2 regions of the Bacillus sp. A015 genome follow, and region 2 is predicted to be linked to the other one. Evidence: a T-box and tRNA genes for the amino acid it is inferred to sense, from the RefSeq annotation. Region 2 holds a T-box; the other holds one or more tRNA genes.
What was found. The T-box of region 2 lies ahead of leuS (leucine--tRNA ligase). A T-box ahead of a tRNA ligase gene usually reads a tRNA of that ligase, here a tRNA-Leu.

Region 1 (9,852 bases), on a different contig from region 2:
ATCCCTTGCTCTCCGCCACAAGATACATATAATAGAGGGCCCGTTGGTCAAGCGGTTAAGACACCGCCCTTTCACGGCGGTAACACGGGTTCGAATCCCGTACGGGTCACCATTTTTATAGAATACATACCAGCATTTTTATTCGGAGGATTAGCTCAGCTGGGAGAGCATCTGCCTTACAAGCAGAGGGTCGGCGGTTCGAGCCCGTCATCCTCCACCATATCTTTTATATCGTCGCGGGGTGGAGCAGTTCGGTAGCTCGTCGGGCTCATAACCCGAAGGTCGCAGGTTCAAATCCTGCCCCCGCAACCAAATTATTTTATATACCAATAGGGAGTACTCATTGAGTGCAACCAAAATGGTCCGGTAGTTCAGTTGGTTAGAATGCCTGCCTGTCACGCAGGAGGTCGCGGGTTCGAGTCCCGTCCGGACCGCCATTTTTCAAAAGTAATACTTGGCTCGGTAGCTCAGTTGGTAGAGCAACGGACTGAAAATCCGTGTGTCGGCGGTTCGATTCCGTCCCGAGCCACCACTATTTGCCGGTGTAGCTCAATTGGTAGAGCAACTGACTTGTAATCAGTAGGTTGGGGGTTCAAGTCCTCTTGCCGGCACTGTTTTTCTTTATTATTTCCATATGTGGAGGGGTAGCGAAGTGGCTAAACGCGGCGGACTGTAAATCCGCTCCCTCCGGGTTCGGCGGTTCGAATCCGCCCCCCTCCACCATTTTTACTTTCATAGGGGCATAGTTTAAAGGTAGAACAGAGGTCTCCAAAACCTCCGGTGTGGGTTCGATTCCTACTGCCCCTGCCAATTATATGATTCATAACATCTATGGCGGTTGTGGCGAAGTGGTTAACGCACCAGATTGTGGCTCTGGCACTCGTGGGTTCGATTCCCATCAATCGCCCCATTTTATTATTGGGCTATAGCCAAGCGGTAAGGCAACGGACTTTGACTCCGTCATGCGTTGGTTCGAATCCAGCTAGCCCAGTTGATATGCGGAAGTAGTTCAGTGGTAGAACACCACCTTGCCAAGGTGGGGGTCGCGGGTTCGAATCCCGTCTTCCGCTCCAATCATGGCGGCATAGCCAAGTGGTAAGGCAGAGGTCTGCAAAACCTTTATCCCCGGTTCAAATCCGGGTGTCGCCTTTTTTGAAAAGACTGCCGGGGTGGTGGAATTGGCAGACACACAGGACTTAAAATCCTGCGGTAGGTGACTACCGTGCCGGTTCAAGTCCGGCCCTCGGCACCATTGATTTTTATCATAAGTTGCGCTCTTTAATGATCATGCCGGTGTGGCGGAATTGGCAGACGCGCACGACTCAAAATCGTGTTCCTCACGGAGTGCCGGTTCGACCCCGGCCACCGGTATCTATTAAAATTTTCATAATCGGTAATTGAATTTAATATACCGTTAAACTAACGTTTCTCCATTGTGGTGAGGCGTTTTTTTGTTTTCCCATCACCTCTAATCGAAGTTGCGAAGGGGAGAAAGCTATCGTAAGAACAACTTAAATGTTATAGTTAGTGGGTAATGTTCGTTCTTCAATATCCTTGAAAAAAGAAACACATTTCACAAAATTCAATAGAAAATTTGATTATTTGTCTGATGGGACGACTTATTCTCATCACCAAGTAGATCCTTTGTATAACTGTATTTATATATGGGCAAAAATACATCTCTAGATCATGACATCTTGAATGCCCTGAATTCGCTCTTGATCCACCTCAAATGTACTTAAACAAAGATCTTCATGTATATGATGAAACGAATACCACAAAGCGGATAGATAGGTTTCACAAATCTGAACAATCACACGCTGCTCCTCACTGCCCCCAAGCTCTAGTGCCTTCAATATGTTCTAATGAATCATAATGAACTACCTTACCTGTTTCGGTGCGAAAGAATCTACTTAAAGGAACACAAGTGTAAAGTGTATATGCTATATCCCAAAGCCTTGGACCAGGACTAGCAACATCAAAATCAATGATTCCAACTGGTTTTTCATGATTGAAAATAATGTTGTATATTGCAAAGTCATTATGGCACACAACCTCTATTTTGTTAGGAGTATTATCCATAAGTTCCCAATCGTCTGAAATTGGAAAGTCACGAACGGCATCATGATAAAGTCTTAGCATATTCGCTATTTCTTTTAAAGCATCATTAGAACACATGTATCCTTTTAAAGGATCATTCCCAGCTTCTCCTTCGATAAATGATAGTATCTCTCTACCTTGTTCATCAACACCTAAATATTTTGGGGCATAGCTGAAATTCTTTTTTTCCAAATGCTTTAGTAACTTGTGTATGTTAATATTGCCTGACTTTAATTCCCGTCGAACCGTATCTCCCGAACGATATACGTTTGAGACATTCCCTCCTGTCAGCAATTCTTCATTGTCGTACTGTTTTTTCATTAAAAGCCCCCTAAAGCCGGGTCACAATGACATTATCAAGCTGATACAAGATGAAAGAACAGTACCTATTTTCAAAAACAAGCAGTCTACTATGCTCAGCTTTTATCTGACTGGATTGAATTTCAGCAAACGGAGACAAGCGGGTTTATGAAATGGTGTGCGGAACTTGAAAAACCATATGAATGAGTGGAAGCCTTTTATTATCGCCAATAGGTGTATTGTGATGAGAAAACGACAGAATGGATTCTGCCGTTTTTTTATATGTTATGCCATATTCGTTCTATTTCTAAATGATCTGAGTTAAAGTATTTCAATACATAGATATCTGGATTGCTGAGCTTCTCCCACTCATTGAAGCCAATGTTCGAATCGGCGTGTTTGAGGAGCAGGCTCATGATATTGCCGTGTGTGACGAAGAGAGTATGATCTTCTTCTAAATATATTTGTTCGTATAGAATCTCTACGATCCTTTTCATGGCTTCCTGGCTGGATTCTCCGCCTTCATATGTGATGATTAAATCCGTAAAAGTGAGCTTTAGCTTTTCATACCAATCGTCCATTGATTTGCAGCTTAACACACGTTCAGAGAGACGTTCATCAATTTTCATCTTAAGTTGTTTTGCAAGGGCAAGAGGCTGAATGGTTTGGATCGCTCGTTTATAAGGACTTGAGATGATCTGATTGAGGTGTATGCTGGAAAAGAATTGGGCAAGTGTGTGTGATTGAGCGATGCCCTGCGCTGTTAAAGCCGCGTCTTTGGATTGTCCATCTGCTTGGCAGTGTCTGACGACATAATAGGTTTTCATGGGATTACACCTTTCATTAAGTATAAAAAAATCATCCAGTATTGGATGAGCATTCATGATCTAGGTTCATTAGTTCGTATCTGTTTCTTTATAGGGATCTGTGAGTTTGGAGGTCAGGTCTAAGTTGAACAAAAAATCATCTACGGTGTCTGTACCAAAGGGAAGTGTGGAAAAGTTGATTGGAATGCTGTCTTCTTGCGTTTCTGAAGCGACCGGCTGTTTGTGCTGCTTTTTTCGCCAGTTCTTAAACAAGCGCATGTGAAGCCCCCTTTTCTAAGAAAAAGATGGATTTATACATAATATACGGGGAGAGTTGTCCAAGCGTCAATTGTTTTCTTCAAAAGGTTCTATTAAATTGATACGAAAAGAGCCACAGTCAAGAGCGGCTCTTTTTGCATATTTACATGGCACGGCGTAATGCTTGCTGTACCTTTCGTTCGCATCTTAAGTTGTATCGCTTTTTATGGAGTTTATTCGTTTTCAATTGACCAATGACACGGCGAACATCTTGGTCATAAATGATGAGCTCTCTGCAAGTTTGATCATTTAATAACGCTTGAAACCAGCTATATTTTTTCAGATGTGCTGCGTTCCTTGAGATCTCTTCTTCATCTACCTGTAGAAAAAGGATGTACAGAGCAAGGGTAAAGATGTCTAAAATGAATCCCACATGACCTCCTCCTTTCATATGTTTCATTACGCTTAGAAAGAGGAAAGGTTTCATTCAATAGACATCTAAAAACAATCCCAGTGCATCAACCATTCTTTCGTTTCTTTGTCGTAATAGAAATACATGGTGCCATTATCACCGATCATGAAACGAGATTTTTCTTCTGAGGCGATTTGCAGCATGAATTCACCTGTACCTTTTCGTACCTGAAGAGTAATGATTGATTCTTTATGTAATTGTGCCTGTTTTTCCCGTAACCCCTCTTCATCTGTTAACCAGCAGAGTCTCACTTTTTCGGTTGTGATGCGGCCTTTTTCCTTCCATGCAATCAGTGGAATTGAAGCGGTCCAAAGAGATTCTTTTCCTGCTTTTCCTGCGCCTACTCCAGAAGGTCCTGTGACAGCAATCATGTCTACTAGTTCTTCTGAAAATCTTTCTTCAAATGCGTTCTTTGTTTGTTTTTCTTCATGTGATGTCCCCCCCAGCCATAAGAATGATATGATCAAAATCTATATCTTTATCACACCGCACATTAGCAGGGGAAATCAAGCCTTTTTTGCTTAAAACTGTTTTTTAGACTTACAGAAGGAGTGAAAATACATGGATTGCTGGAGTTGAGTCACAATAAAAGAGCAAATTGAGGAGTTGGGTTCGAATTTTGTATAAATTTGGGTAAATGAGTCGAAAAGCCTAGGTGATTCTTCCTTTTCTTTATAATTACTTTGACACGATTAGATGAAAAAAGTAAAGTAATACTAAGTGATTTACAAAACCTTCATCATCCACTGAAACATGAAGTGTTAGTGAATTTAATGTAAATGGATATTTTCCCTTTTATTTACTCGTATTTTTTTTGAAACTTATGATGCTTCTCATCCGTTATATTAAAGGAGCACATGTAACCGGCGGAGACAGGGCATCGGAATGCTGGGTGCAGAAGATTTACATTTGCAAAATGAATGTAAATTTTTTATGATTTCATTTATATCAGATCGAAAAAAAGAAAGAAGAGGTTTTATGAAAAAAATATTTGCGAACAAATATAGCTTTTTTGTTTTGGCTGTTCTTTTATTCTGGGCAAAATCTTACACAGCCTACAAAATGGACTTTAATTTAGGAGTGAAAGGTTCTTTTCAAGAGGGTCTTCTCTTATTAAATCCATTTAGTTCAGCCATCGTGTTTTTGGGACTTGCTCTCTTTTTGAAGGGGCGTAAATCTGCCATTGTTTTAATTGTCATTGATTTTATTATGACCGCACTTTTATATGCAAATGTAGCGTACTACCGTTTCTTTGATGATTTTTTGACTTTCTCAACAATGAAACAAGCAAGCAATCTTGGGGGAGGCATGACTGGCGGTGTGTTATCGAGCATTAAGCCACATGATCTTTTGTACTTCCTTGATATCATCATCTTGATTGCCATTGTGATTTGGAGACCGGAAGTGAAGAAATTCCAAATGAAAAAGACGTTTGCACTGCTTATTGTGGCTGCAGGTGTTGGGTTGTTCTTTGTCAATCTGCATTTAGCTGAAAAGGATCGTCCGGAATTATTAACGAGAACATTTGATCATAAGTATGTTGTCAAATATTTAGGTGTTTATAATTATACGATTTATGACGGGGTACAATCAGCGCAAAACGCAACGCAGGTCGCAAATGCGAGCAGTGAAGATTTAACTGATGTCGTGAACTATACGGCTTCTCACTATGCGAAGCCAAATGCAGAGTATTTTGGTAAAGCGAAAGGTAAAAACATCATTAAAATCCATTTAGAGAGTTTCCAGTCGTTCTTAATTGATTACAAACTAAATGGAGAAGAAGTAACGCCGTTTTTAAACAAACTGGCTCATGGAAAAGATGATTTTACGTATTTCGATAACTTCTTCCATCAGACAGGTCAAGGAAAAACAGCGGATGCTGAGCTGATGATGGATAATAGTATGTTTGGCTTGCCAGAGGGTGCAGCGTTTGTGACAAAGGGAGAAAATACCTACCAGTCGCTTCCTGCGATCCTAGATCAAAAAGCAGGCTATACAAGTGCAGTGCTTCACGGGGACTATAAGTCTTTCTGGAACCGTGACACGATTTATAAGCATATGGGAATTGATCAATTCTTCGATGCTTCATATTACAACATGGATGAAGAAAACCTTGTGAATATGGGTCTGAAGGATAAGCCGTTCTTTAAAGAATCAATCCCAATGTTAGAATCATTGAAAAAACCATTTTATGCACACTTAATGACACTGACAAATCACTATCCATTTAATTTAGATGAGAAAGATGCCACTATTCCAAAAGCAACAACTGGCGATAAAACAGTGGATAATTACTTCCAGACAGCAAGATATTTAGATGAGTCATTAGAACAATTCTTTAAGGATTTGAAAAAATCAGGTCTGTATAAAGACTCAGTTATTTTATTATATGGGGACCATAACGGTATTTCTGAAAACCATAACCGTGCCATGAGTGAAATCCAAGGAAAAGAAATTACACCGTATCAAAATGCACAAAATCAGCGTGTACCACTGATGATTCGTATCCCTGGTAAAGATGGCGGCGTGAATCATACGTATGGTGGTGAGGTTGACGTGATGCCAACACTTCTCCACTTACAAGGTATCGATTCAAACGAGTACGTGAATTTTGGGACAGATCTATTTTCTAAAAAACATGATCAAACAGTTGCATTCCGTAACGGAAACTATGTGACACCAAAATACACACTTGTAGATAACACTGTCTACGACACGAAAACGGGTAAAGTGATGAAGCAAAATAAAAAGACAGAGGCGATCAAAGCCCGTGTGGATAATCAGTTAAGTCTTTCAGATAAAGTGCTCTACAGGGATCTTCTTCGATTCCATAAGCTATCTGATTTTAAACCAGTGAATCCATCTGATTATTTCTATGGTAAAACAAACAAAGAGCAAGAAGCGGATTCTTCTGCTAAGTAACTGAGTTTTGGGCAAGCACAGAAAGGTGCTTGCCTTTTTCTCTCTTACAGCTTGATTTGTTGGCAAAATATGTTTATATTTAGGGGGAAACAAGCGTGACGTCAGCTGGAAGCTGGTGAAAACTCATTTCGTCCTAGAGGATTTCAGGAGGAGCTTATGACAACAAATACAAAAACACAAAAAAAGAAATCAGAGTTATGGGGCTGGATCAAAGCCATCTTAATCGCATTCATTGCTGTTTTTATCATTCGTAATTTTTTATTCGCACCGTACATTGTCAAAGGGTCTTCTATGGACCCGACATTGCATAATACAGAGCGGGTCTTTGTGAATAAAACCGTCGATTATTTCGGTGATTATAAACGAGGACAGATCATTGTACTTGATGGGGAAGACCGCAGCACTCATTACGTGAAACGATTGATTGGCTTACCAGGTGATAAAATTGAAATGAAAAATGACCAGCTATATGTGAATGGTCAAAAAGTGCCGGAGCCTTATTTAGCGTCAAACAAAAAGAAAGCAGCCGCAGATGGCACCTTGCTGACGCCTGATTTTGGTCCTCTTACAGTCCCTAAAGGAAAGTACTTTGTCATGGGCGACAATCGCCAGAAATCAATGGACAGCCGCAACGGCTTAGGTCTTTTTACAAAGAGTGATATTCAAGGGACAACATCATTTGTATTTTATCCTTTCCAAGATATTCGATTACTCAACCAATAATAAACAATAAAAAAGCACACAGCCGTGTGCTCAGATTAAAGAGAAAGTGGGGGTTTTCAAGACAAGGTGTCAACAAAGCCCTCATTTTTGTCTTTTCAACTGTTCACGAAACGATATATGGTGTTTTTTGCTTTCGTTACATTCAATATACGGTGTATCTAGACCTTCAAAAAAACTGTCGAGATTTTCTCGACAGCCTGAGCACACAGCCGTGTGCTTTTTTCTGTTTCTTTAAGACTGGCTTTTTGCAATCGCCTGCTCAAGATCTGCAAGGATGTCTTCAATCGCTTCTGTTCCAACAGATAAACGAATGAGTTCTGGTGTGACGCCTGTCGCCTTTTGCTCATCTTCACTTAATTGTTGATGTGTCGTACTGGCAGGATGAATGATCAGTGATTTAGAGTCGCCCACGTTTGCAAGGTGTGAGAAAAGCTGCACGGAATCAATGAGCTTTTTACCTGCTTCTCGTCCACCTTTAATACCGAATGTGAGGATTGCACCTTGTCCTTTTGGTAAATAGGTTTGAGCCAGCTCATAGGATTCATGGCCTTCAAGACCTGGGTAGCTTACCCACTCTACAAGAGGGTGATCCTGTAAAAATTGCGCTGTTTTTAACGCATTTTCACTATGTCGCTCGAGACGTAAATGCAATGTTTCTAAGCCTTGAAGAAGCAAAAATGAGTTAAAAGGTGACAGTGCTGCCCCTAAATCACGTAAGAGCTGTACACGTGCTTTTGTGATATAGGCCGCTTCTCCAATCGCTTCAGTATACGTGAGGCCATGATAACTTGGATCTGGTTCAGTCAGCCCTTTGAACTTATCACTGTCAGCCCAAGGAAACCCGCCGCTATCGACGATGACACCGCCAATTGATGTGCCATGTCCGCCAATGAATTTCGTAGCTGAGTGGACGACAATGTCTGCGCCAAACTCGATAGGTCTTAATAAATAGGGGCTGGCGAGCGTATTGTCCACAATAAGCGGAATATGGTGTTTGTGTGCAATGGCTGAGACGGCTTCAATATGTAAAATGTCGCCTTTTGGATTCCCGATGCTCTCTGCATACACTGCTTTTGTTTTATCCGTAATCGCTGCTTCAAGTTCTTCAAGATTGGATGAATCAACAAATTTCACTGTAATCCCGAGCTTTTTTAGTGTATGAGCAAACAGATTGTAGGTGCCTCCATAAAGACTGCTGGAGGATACAATTTCGTCCCCGGCTCCTGCAATGTTTAAAATAGAGTACGTAGTGGCTGCTTGTCCAGAAGAGACAGCAAGTGCACCAATTCCACCTTCAAGCTCAGCGATCCTTTTTTCAAATACGTCGTTTGTAGGGTTCATAATACGTGAATAAATATTTCCAGGTTCCTGCAGTCCAAATAAATTCGCCGCATGCTCACTATCTCTAAAACCGAAAGAGCTTGTTTGATAAATAGGTACGGCTCTTGAATAGGTCGCTGAATCAAGTTCCTGACCTGCGTGAATGGCTTTTGTTTCTAAACGAAATTGAAGTTCTTCTGACATGTGTGTATCCTCCTTTTGTTAGATAAAACCAACTACTTTGATAAGAAATATTTAATAAGACTATAAATCTTGTTTCATGCTTGGTCAACCATTTTTTAGATAAATCTGAAAAAACAATAAATATAGTTTACGGGTAGGAATAGTATGCATTAATATAAGCATACTGAAAACATCACCAAGAATGGCTGAGAAGGCTCTATCACTCAAGCATGAGTGAAGGGCCTTTTTTTATTTTCATCAGAAGGGAAGAGGAACATGGAGAAAAAGAGAAAAAACGAAAAAATACAGAAATCATATGGATCTCACACTAGACATTTTGATTGAGCGGAACAAATATGAGATTTACAGCAATCAAGAACGAATAGAAGCGATTTACGATCGAATTGATGAAAAGCATATAAGGTCAAAATAACTTTTGGGGTTAAGGGCCTTACTGTGTATATGTCTGATGACAACAGGGATCGAGATTTCATTGACAATTTCAATTATTATTGCGGATCAGTCTTTTTGGGAAGACATCCGAGCGGATGCGGAAAAATACATTGCCAAGCTGGTGAAATCAATGGGAACAATTATTTTTCTGATACAGTCTCTGCCGCAAGTTCCTCATAAATATAGAGAAAGTACAGCAGTCACTTCTAGGCAGCTGTGCTTTTTTCATCGAAAGGAAAGCGAGTCATATGTTGTGTCCTGCTAAAGAAGGTAAGGGCTTTTTTCCCAAAGTGCTTTCTTGTATATACATATTTT
Region 2 (9,852 bases):
CTATGTCAAAATCCAAATGGCATTTGAAGAAGATATGAATTTAAGTATTAGAAAAAAAGGCGTCTCCATTTTAGATCAAGCAGGTGTTTTCTATACAGCGCTTGTGCTCAAAACAGATGTAGAGGCAAAAGAGTATTTGAAATCATTACAGCCGAAAGTATGGCATGAACTGCCTGTGAATTTAGAAGAAGTATTCATTGCGAAGTTTGGAGGGAAACGCAGATGGTAAAGCAGCAATTATTATTTAAGGAATGGAAGCAATCAGAGCTGACATTCATTTTAGTGATGCTTGTTGCGGCGCTTGCGACGCCCTTTGCATTCTTAATGGATTATTCGTCTTTTCAATCATGCCTAAAGGATACAGCGTGTATTGTGGATACACCACGTTTTTCTTATATCTTTAAGACAGATACTTTCCTTTCTCTTTCATGGTTAATGGGAATCTTCTTTGCTGTGATTCAGCTTGGATTTGAGAGGAATAAAGGGCAAATGGACTTTACCTTATCCTTGCCGTTTAGCAGAAGTACCATCTATCATACAAAATTTTTCCTAGGCGCTGGAATCATTGCCATCGTTCATGTCGTCTCATATGTTCTCTCTTATTTACTCATATTAGGCCTCGACCCACTAAAGACACCTGGTTTTAATAGCGGTTATTTATTTGCGACGGTATCCTCCTTGATGATCTATAGTTTGTTTTTTGCGGCTGGTACTTTAACAGGAAGCGCCATTTCTCAAGCGATCGTTGCATTCAGCACAGCCATTTTACCCTTTTTATTGATTGGCCTACCGATCGTTCATATAGATTTTATCATGAAAACAAGTGGGATTTGGATGGATAAGATCTTCAATAATTTGATATCGCCCATTTCCCCAATTACTTATATCACAACTGAACGTTTTCAACCTGAATATCCAATTTGGTTCACTGGTGAAGAATTCATTGTGCCAATTGTTATGATGTTTGTATTTTATCTCATTGGTCTGTTTAGTTTTATGAAACACCCAATTGAACGAAATGGCCGCTTCTTTCTTTACTCAAAAATGGATAGACCGATTCAAATTATGGTGATTGTCTTTGGTGTTCTAGGGTTTGGCTGGGTTGGATTTTCGTCAGACAATTCAATGTTTGGTTATATCGCTGGCATGTTAATCGGTGGAGCTGTAGGCGTACTGACAAGTTATTTCTTGATATATCGAAAAAGATAAACAGAGAGTAGGGGAGTAGAGATGATTCAGATTCAAGTGTTAGATCATGTGTTTAAAATTGGTAAGAAGGGCAGAGAAAACGAAATTCCTGTGCTCAAAGGCATTGACCTATCCATCAAAAGAGGCGACATTGCTTGTATCATCGGACGAAGTGGCTCGGGGAAATCTACCTTATTAAATTTAATTTCAGGATATATTACGCCAACGAGCGGACAAATTGTCATCGATGGAACCAATGTGACTGGCTTTAATGAAAAAGAATGGGCGGACTTTCGTTTAGATCACTTTGGCTTTATCTTTCAAAGCTTTCAATTGATCGGGAGCTTAACAACGTTTGAGAATGTTGAACTTCCGCTCACTTTAAAAGGTGTGAAGCCGTCTGAACGTAAGGCGAAAGTAAAAGAAATGCTCAAACGAGTAGGCCTTGAGCATCATGCAGGGCATTATCCAAATGAGCTGTCAGGTGGACAGCAGCAGCGTGTGAGTATTGCAAGAGCTTTGATTTTAAATCCATCTATTATTTTAGCCGATGAACCAACAGGCAGTTTGGATTCGGAAACCGAAGGAGAAATTCTAGCCTTTATCCAGCAGCTCAATCGTGAAAAAGGAATTACATTTGTCATCATTACACATGACGATGAAGTCGCTTCAATCGCAGACACAACGTTCCAGCTTCATGATGGTGTATTAAAGAAAGGGGAACAGTCCATTGAAATTTAGAGATCAGGTCAAATTCATTAGAAGAAACATGAAGAAAAATAGATTGCGTGTGTTTATGACCATTCTTGCGACCACAATGGCATGCTCTTTCTTAATCGTTCTAGCGTCTGTCGGTTTTGGTCTGCAAAAATCGGCTGAAGATGAAATCATGAAGCAGCAAATCATCACAGAAATTAAAGTGTTAGGTAAAGAAAAAGGAGACGTCAAGGTTGATGATTTAAAGAAATATGATCATGTGAAATCTGTTGTCTCAAGAACGTCTCTCAATCCATTGTTAAATGTTGAGCTCGATGACCGCTCAAGTGAAACGCAGGTTGCTCTGACGGATATGAAGGAAGAAAAAGAAGCAGGGCTTGAGCTAGACCGAGGAAAAGTCCCAACATCAGCGAACGAAATTGTGGTCGGGTATCATATGGCAGAACAACTGTGGACGGAAAAAGAACGCAAAGACTATGAAAAAGAAGTCAATCAGATGTCTAATGGTGAAGAATCACCGAAAGAGCCAAAGGGCTATACGAAGGATATTTTAAATAAAGTCATTCAAATCAAGGTGCCAAAACTAAATGAAGAAAATGAAGTCGTCAAAGAAAAAACATTTGATTTCCGTGTAGTAGGTGTCATGAAAAAGCCGAATTTGGAGTGGCAGCAGGATCATAAAATTCTCATTCCGAATGCTTATGAAAAAGAATTTGGTCAAATGCTGGATATGTCTCCTGAAGCCGGCAATGTCGACAAAATGACCTCTGTCTATGCAGACAAATTCGACAATGTCGGTGCGCTCACGAATAAGCTGACAGATGAGGGCTACCAAGTCATCTCTGTGACGAACCAGCTCGAAGGAATGGATATGTTCTTTACGGTCTTCAAAATTGGACTCATTTTTGTCGGATGTATTGCGGTCATTATTTCTGCAATTGGTATTTTCAATACGATGACAATGGCGGTAACAGAGCGAACACAAGAGATTGGTATTATGAAAGCTATTGGCGCGAATCCATCCATTATCAAGCGAATGTTTCTAATGGAAAGTGCTTATATTGGGGTGATTGGATCGATCATCGGTATTATCATCTCGTATCTCATTAGTTTCGCAGTCAATTTAATTATTCCATCCATTTTGTCTTCCATGTCTGAGGGAGGATCAAGCGATCAATTCTCGATTACCTTCTCCTATATTCCGCTAAGTCTTGTGATCACAGCGACAGTGATTAGCGCAGGGGTAGCGATTATATCTGGACTCAACCCAGCACGTAAGGCAACGAAAACGAATGTATTAACCGCATTAAGAAGAGAAATTTAAAAAGAACCTCCTGTTCCTAGTGGGCTGACAGGAGGTTTTTGATCGTGAAGCATAGCTATTGCTTAGGTGCCCTGTAGCCTGCTCGCTCTGCCTCTTCTACGGAGCAGAACAGCTCGGTTACATTTTTTGTTCGCGAGTAGTATCTGCTGCTCGGTGTATGATAAATGCCATTCACACTCCCTTTGATGTTACAGGCGGCCGATTCTTTTTTTGTTTCCTTTTGTGACTCATGCCCGCCCGTATTCGTTCCCTCATCCTTAGGAGCGGAGCGCTGGACGGTTGAGGATTGAGTTTCATTATTTTTTTTCTTGTTTTCTTTTTTGAGTGTTTCGTTGCTAGAGGTCAGCTTGTCTATTTTCTCTTCAAGCTCTTGAATGGTCTCCTCTTGCTGTTTTACTGTTTCTTTTTCTGAGGTGATGTTTTCTAGCTTTTTTGACAGTTTTTCTTTTTCTTTTGTCGCGTCTTCTAAAGAGGATGTAAGCGACTCTTTATCTTCCTTCAGGCGAGAATTTTCAGATGCTAATTGTTTTTGATCCTTTAACAGCTGTTCGGAAGTTGGATCTGCTTGTGCCCTAGGAGCATCTGTGGCCACAAATGGTAACGACATGATGGAAAAAACGAGACCAATGATCAAAAAAGGATAAAAGAGTCCCTTTGAAAAAATCCTTTGGTTCTGGTGTTTGAATAAGAAGAAATTAGCGGCATATCCTATGGCGAAACAAAAGCATAAAAGACCTATGATGAGTAAAAAGATCATCTAGCAGCCCCCCTAAATCTCTATTTACACCTATCATACCTCATTTTTCCATTTTGTAGAGTGATTCAAATAAAAAAACCTGTTACACAGGGCTTTCAGCTAATGGCAATCCTTTAATAGCTTCTTTTACCGTCAAATATGTGATGGTATGTTGGAAATCTGTATCCAAGTCTTTCATTTTCATCGCAAGCTGTGGTTTGATCCCAGTAATGATCAGTTCCGTTCCAGTTAAGTTGAGGGGATGGTGCAGTTTGAAAATTCGTGCTGCGACGGAATCATCTACATCGATTAAACCAGAAAGATCGACGATTAAATAATCATCCTTTGAATCACCTAATATACAAGTTAACTTAGCGACAATGGCATCAAAGCGTTCTTCAGATAGTTTTCCGATGAGTGGAAGAGCGGACACACCATTTTTGATTGGGGCGATTGGCGTCGAAAGAGAGGTGACTTCCTTTAAGGAATCTTCTAGGAGCTGTTCATATTCTTTCTGTTTCGTAATATCCTTTTGAAAGCCAATGAAAAATGTTTTGTCATCTTGTTCAATGTATAGAGGATCTATATTGAGTTCATTCCAAAAAAAGTGCCGTCTTTTTTATAATTTTTGAGCTGTGTCTTTTCCTTGGAGGAATCGACAACGACGCCCAAGAATCTCATCTGGTTTGTATCCAGTCATTTGTGTAAAGCCATGATTCACATAAACGATAGGGTTATCCTCTAAAGAAGGGTCTGTAATGACAACAGCAATCCGCGCATGATCTAGCGCTTTTTTTATGAGTTCAAGCTGTTTTTGCAAGCCGAAGATGTTCAAGCTGACCATATTACCCTCCTTTGCTGCTGCTATCAGACATTTAAAATGGTTTCTTTTCAACCAAAATAATTCTTTATAAACGAAAAAGAACATATGTTCTTTTTCGGTGATTGCAAACACTTTGTTAAATTTGTCATCATAGTTTGTCCTCCATTAGAATAGAGTAAGTAAGGAGACTTTTCTTTAGAAAAAGAAGGAATCAATTGCTCATAATTCATAAAATGACAAAAATAGTTAATATGGATTAGGTGAAAATGATTCCAATGCATCAAGATTGTTTTTGGGTCATTCACATATAATGGAAGAAACAAGCTTTTTTTCTTCGTTAGAGAGAATAGACCTTTTACATGGATTATGACGGAACAGCAGAATGGCATTACAGGGGGCTGGACAGCCTGAAGTCGCTTTACTATTCTAAGGGCTTTAGGAAGGTGATGAAAATGCTGCAACAAGTCATTATTGCTTGCGCCATTGGAGGGGTCATGGGCATTCTCGGTCACGTAAAGAAAAAAGGCAGGCTAGAGAAGCCCAGAATGACAAAAAAGTTTATTTACCTAGGGTTTATTGAAGATTGGCTCGTTGGGATGATTGCCGCTACACTGCTTGTCTTATCCTCAAATCCCGATTCTAGTCTGCACTTGGTCATCTTATCAATTATTTCAGGTTACGGAGGAGAAGCAGTTCTGCGAAGCTTCGATTTTGTGAGAGAACAGCGTTCACAGGATGCAGACTCCAACCGTCATAACCGATCTCCACACGAATAATATCCTCTACTTTACCCTAGTCTAGGGTACATTCCCATTGTATACAAACCTGCTTGCACTTATGATCATAATTCTATAAAATACTACTTAGATGACGGTTACGATAAGAACAGTGAAGAGGAGTAGTAGGAAAGCAGTATTTGTCTTTAGAGAATTGACGGCTGGTGAAAGTCAATCAAATCTGCTTCTGAACTCGCCTCAGAGTTGCAGTTGCGTTAAAGCTTCTGTCGCATGTCTGCGTTAAAGATATTAAGCGAGCGTACGAACAGCAAGTTACGCTAACAAGGGTGGTACCGCGGGAACCAAAAAATCTCTCGTCCCTTTCCAGGGATGAGGGTTTTTTGTTGATTTTAGAAAAATCTGAATTCTTGCAGTGGTCATCTGAGCAGATAAAGCCGTACATATTAAAGGAGGTTTTCATATTGAGTTTTCAGCATCGGGAAATTGAAAAGAAGTGGCAGGATTATTGGCTGACACATAAAACATTCGCCACATCTGACTCGGAAGGTAAACCAAAGTTTTATGCGCTTGATATGTTTCCATATCCATCAGGAGCAGGGCTTCATGTTGGGCATCCTGAGGGCTACACAGCAACGGATATTTTATCACGTATGAAACGTATGCAGGGATATGATGTTCTTCATCCAATGGGATGGGATGCCTTTGGTCTTCCAGCGGAGCAGTATGCACTGGATACAGGAAATGATCCGGCGCTCTTTACAGAAGAGAACATCAATAACTTCCGCCGCCAAATTCAATCTTTAGGATTTTCGTATGACTGGGATCGAGAAATCAATACGACAGATCCGAATTATTACAAATGGACACAATGGATTTTCTTGAAATTGTATGAAAAAGGATTGGCGTATATCGATGAAGTACCAGTTAACTGGTGCCCAGCGCTCGGCACGGTCCTTGCAAACGAAGAAGTCATTGATGGAAAAAGTGAACGCGGAGGACATCCTGTTGAAAGACGTCCAATGAAGCAATGGATGCTGAGAATTACGGCATATGCGGACAGGCTGTTAGAAGATTTAGAAGACATTGATTGGCCTGAAAGCATCAAAGATATGCAGCGTAATTGGATCGGACGTTCTGAAGGTGCGCATGTTCACTTTGAAGTAGAAGGACATAACGAACAGTTTACCGTTTTTACAACGCGTCCTGATACACTATTTGGTGCAACGTATGCGGTGCTTGCACCAGAACATGCGCTTGTTGGAAAAATTACATCAGCTGCTCAAAAAGAAGCAGTGGATGCGTATATCAAAGAAATTCAATCTAAGAGCGACTTAGAGCGGACAGATCTTGCTAAAACGAAAACGGGTATTTTCACAGGTGCGTATGCCATCAATCCATTAAATGGTGAAAAGATGCCGATCTGGATTGCAGATTACGTGTTAGCTACTTATGGAACGGGAGCTATTATGGCAGTACCTGCCCATGATGAGCGAGATTATGAATTCGCTAAGACATTTGATCTTCCAATTAAAGAAGTTGTAGAAGGCGGAGACATTGAAAAAGAAGCTTACACAGGTGATGGAAAACACATTAACTCTGACTTCTTAAATGGCTTAGGGAAAGAAGAAGCGATTGAAAAAGCCATTGCATGGCTTGAAGAACATCAAAAAGGTGAAAAGAAAGTCACGTATCGTTTAAGAGACTGGCTATTCAGCCGTCAGCGTTACTGGGGTGAGCCAATTCCAATCATTCATTGGGAGGACGGAACATCTTCAGCTGTTTCAGAGGAAGAGCTTCCACTGATCTTGCCTAAGACGACTGAAATTAAGCCAAGTGGAACAGGTGAATCACCTTTAGCCAATATAAAAGAGTGGGTTGAGGTTGTAGATCCTGTTACAGGTAAAAAAGGACGTCGTGAAACGAATACAATGCCGCAATGGGCAGGCAGCTGCTGGTACTTCTTACGTTATATTGATCCACATAACACGGAAGAGCTTGCATCTCCTGAAAAGCTAAAGAAATGGCTTCCGGTTGATGTGTATATTGGCGGAGCAGAACATGCCGTACTGCATCTTTTATATGCGCGCTTCTGGCATAAATTCTTATATGATATCGGCGTTGTCCCAACAAAAGAGCCTTTCATGAAATTGTTCAACCAAGGAATGATTCTTGGCGAGAATAATGAAAAAATGAGTAAATCAAAAGGGAACGTAGTCAACCCAGATGACATCGTAGAATCTCATGGCGCGGATACATTAAGACTTTATGAAATGTTCATGGGACCTTTAGATGCGTCAATCGCTTGGTCCGAAACAGGACTTGATGGCGCTCGCCGTTTCCTTGACCGTGTATGGCGTCTATTCACAAATGAAGATGGCTCAATCAGTGACAAAGTGACGGAGCAATCCGGCGGCGCATTAGAACGCAGCTATCATGAAACAGTGATGAAGGTGACAGATCATTATGAAGGCTTACGTTTCAATACAGGAATTTCACAATTAATGGTGTTTATCAATGATGCCTACAAGGCTGATACACTGCCGAAAGAATATGCAGAAGGCTTTGTGAAACTTCTTTCTCCAATTGCACCGCATTTAGCTGAAGAGCTTTGGAATAAACTTGGTCATGAAGGGTCGATTTCTTATGAAGCATGGCCGCAATATGACGAGTCAAAGCTTGTCGACGATGAAGTAGAAATTGTCGTACAGCTAAATGGTAAAGTGAAAGCAAAATTAACCGTTCCTGCTGACGCAACAAGGGAACAGTTAGAAGAACTTGCAAAAAATGATGCACGAGTAAAAGAACAGCTTCAAGGAAAAACCATTCGTAAAGTGATTGCGGTCCCTGGTAAGCTTGTCAATATTGTTGCGAACTAATGACTACACCCATCGGTATAAACCGGTGGGTGTTTGTTATTTCCCGGGACATAATTTTGTCGAAAACAAGGTGATTCCCCTATTGATCTCGTATTTTAAAAGTTGATCAAGAAAATGAGGAGTGACGTCAATGGAAAAGGAAAGCAAACGTGAACAACTGCTCAGTCTGTTAGGAGAGATGCCAGAACGCCATCGCGTGGAGGCTTATACGTTAAAAATTGAAGAACGTGAATCTTACTTAGTCGAAACACTCATTCTCTCTATTCATGGCGTAGAGGAAGTGCCCGCTTATTTTGTGAAGCCGAAGGATACAGTGAAGAAAAGACCGGTTGTGTTGTTCCAACATTCTCATGGCGGGAATTACATGGATGGGAAGGACGAGTTGTTAAAGGGTGCTCATTATTTGCAAGCACCTTCATACGCAAAAGAGTTCACGTCAAAAGGATATAGTGTGCTGGCAATTGACCATGCAGGCTTTGGTGAAAGAAGGGGTAGAACGGAAAGTGAAATTTTCAAGGAAATGCTTTTAACTGGAAAAGTGATGTGGGGCATGATGCTGTATGAAAGCATGTGTGCAATCGATTATTTGCTGTCTCGATCCGATGTGCTGCCAGAGCGGTTAGCCGTTTTTGGGATGTCAATGGGTGGTCTTCTTTCATGGTGGACGGCTGCGCTTGATGAGCGGGTCAGTGTGTGTATCGATCTTTGCGCACAGGTAGATCATCACACATTGATTGAAACGAACAATTTAGACCGGCACGGCTTTTACTACTATGTACCGAGCTTAGCCAAGCATTTTACAGCAGCGGATATCCAGGAAATGATTTTTCCAAGACCCCATTTAAGCTTGGTTGGAAAACTCGATCAGCTCACGCCTGCTGAAGGCGTTGGGCGAATTCAAAAGGTATTGAGTCAAACCTATCAAACTGCTTCATTGAAAGAACGGTATCAGCTTGTTGGTCTTCATGCAGGTCATTTTGAAACAGCCGCTATGCGTCACGAAGCAACACGATTTTTGAAAAAGTGGCTGTAATCAATAAAAGGCTTGGACATACTACGCCAAAAGGAAGGAGGAGACATATGAAAAAAATCACCATCATTGGCGGATGCGGTGTGATCGGACGTCTTTTAACAAAAGGGCTCTCTTCTGAGTACAACATCAACATCATTGATCAAACAAGCTGTGTAGAGAAAGTCATTTTAGCGGATGCAACGAATGAACAGGAATTATATCAGGTGATTCCGCGAGATACAGATGTCCTCATTCATCTTCTAAACATGGACATGACGCATGACGTGATGAATGCAGAGGAATTCACAAAAATGAATGATGTTTTTTGGCGGAGCACCTATCATATGTTTCGTTCAGCGGCTCGGTTAAGCATACCAAAAGTCATTTTTGCAAGCAGTAACCATGTGACCGATCGTTATGAAAAGGATGGTCATTCCTT

Region 1: it encodes a tRNA-Leu, which carries the amino acid that the T-box ahead of leuS (leucine--tRNA ligase) is inferred to sense. The anticodon was not compared.

Annotation. Positions count from the first base shown of each region.
Region 1 covers NZ_JBSPZB010000016.1:449-10,300, forward strand. The annotation lists tRNA gene ACSLGF_RS13290 (tRNA-Ser) at 1-18, shown strand, start outside; tRNA gene ACSLGF_RS13295 (tRNA-Glu) at 38-112, shown strand; tRNA gene ACSLGF_RS13300 (tRNA-Val) at 145-220, shown strand; tRNA gene ACSLGF_RS13305 (tRNA-Met) at 236-312, shown strand; tRNA gene ACSLGF_RS13310 (tRNA-Asp) at 361-437, shown strand; tRNA gene ACSLGF_RS13315 (tRNA-Phe) at 457-532, shown strand; tRNA gene ACSLGF_RS13320 (tRNA-Thr) at 539-611, shown strand; tRNA gene ACSLGF_RS13325 (tRNA-Tyr) at 639-723, shown strand; tRNA gene ACSLGF_RS13330 (tRNA-Trp) at 737-810, shown strand; tRNA gene ACSLGF_RS13335 (tRNA-His) at 835-910, shown strand; tRNA gene ACSLGF_RS13340 (tRNA-Gln) at 920-991, shown strand; tRNA gene ACSLGF_RS13345 (tRNA-Gly) at 999-1,073, shown strand; tRNA gene ACSLGF_RS13350 (tRNA-Cys) at 1,079-1,149, shown strand; tRNA gene ACSLGF_RS13355 (tRNA-Leu) at 1,164-1,252, shown strand; tRNA gene ACSLGF_RS13360 (tRNA-Leu) at 1,290-1,371, shown strand; gene ACSLGF_RS13365 (hypothetical protein) at 1,683-1,817, opposite strand; partial or broken gene ACSLGF_RS13370 (aminoglycoside phosphotransferase family protein) at 1,852-2,421, opposite strand; gene ACSLGF_RS13375 (histidine phosphatase family protein) at 2,679-3,227, opposite strand; gene ACSLGF_RS13380 (hypothetical protein) at 3,297-3,485, opposite strand; gene ACSLGF_RS13385 (hypothetical protein) at 3,628-3,897, opposite strand; gene ACSLGF_RS13390 (DUF7021 domain-containing protein) at 3,963-4,403, opposite strand; gene ACSLGF_RS13395 (LTA synthase family protein) at 4,915-6,858, shown strand; gene lepB (signal peptidase I) at 7,015-7,581, shown strand; gene ACSLGF_RS13405 (homocysteine synthase) at 7,813-9,105, opposite strand; partial or broken gene ACSLGF_RS13410 (FbpB family small basic protein) at 9,398-9,517, shown strand.
Region 2 covers NZ_JBSPZB010000015.1:59,474-69,325, reverse strand. The annotation lists gene ACSLGF_RS13180 (ATP-binding cassette domain-containing protein) at 1-229, shown strand, start outside; gene ACSLGF_RS13175 (ABC transporter permease subunit) at 223-1,209, shown strand; gene ACSLGF_RS13170 (ABC transporter ATP-binding protein) at 1,231-1,929, shown strand; gene ACSLGF_RS13165 (ABC transporter permease) at 1,919-3,229, shown strand; gene ACSLGF_RS13160 (sunset domain-containing protein) at 3,285-3,986, opposite strand; partial or broken gene ACSLGF_RS13155 (PAS domain-containing protein) at 4,069-4,809, opposite strand; gene ACSLGF_RS13150 (DUF4257 domain-containing protein) at 5,235-5,564, shown strand; T-box leader at 5,668-5,889, shown strand; gene leuS (leucine--tRNA ligase) at 5,987-8,401, shown strand; gene ACSLGF_RS13140 (dienelactone hydrolase family protein) at 8,532-9,434, shown strand; gene ACSLGF_RS13135 (NAD-dependent epimerase/dehydratase family protein) at 9,482-9,852, shown strand, end outside.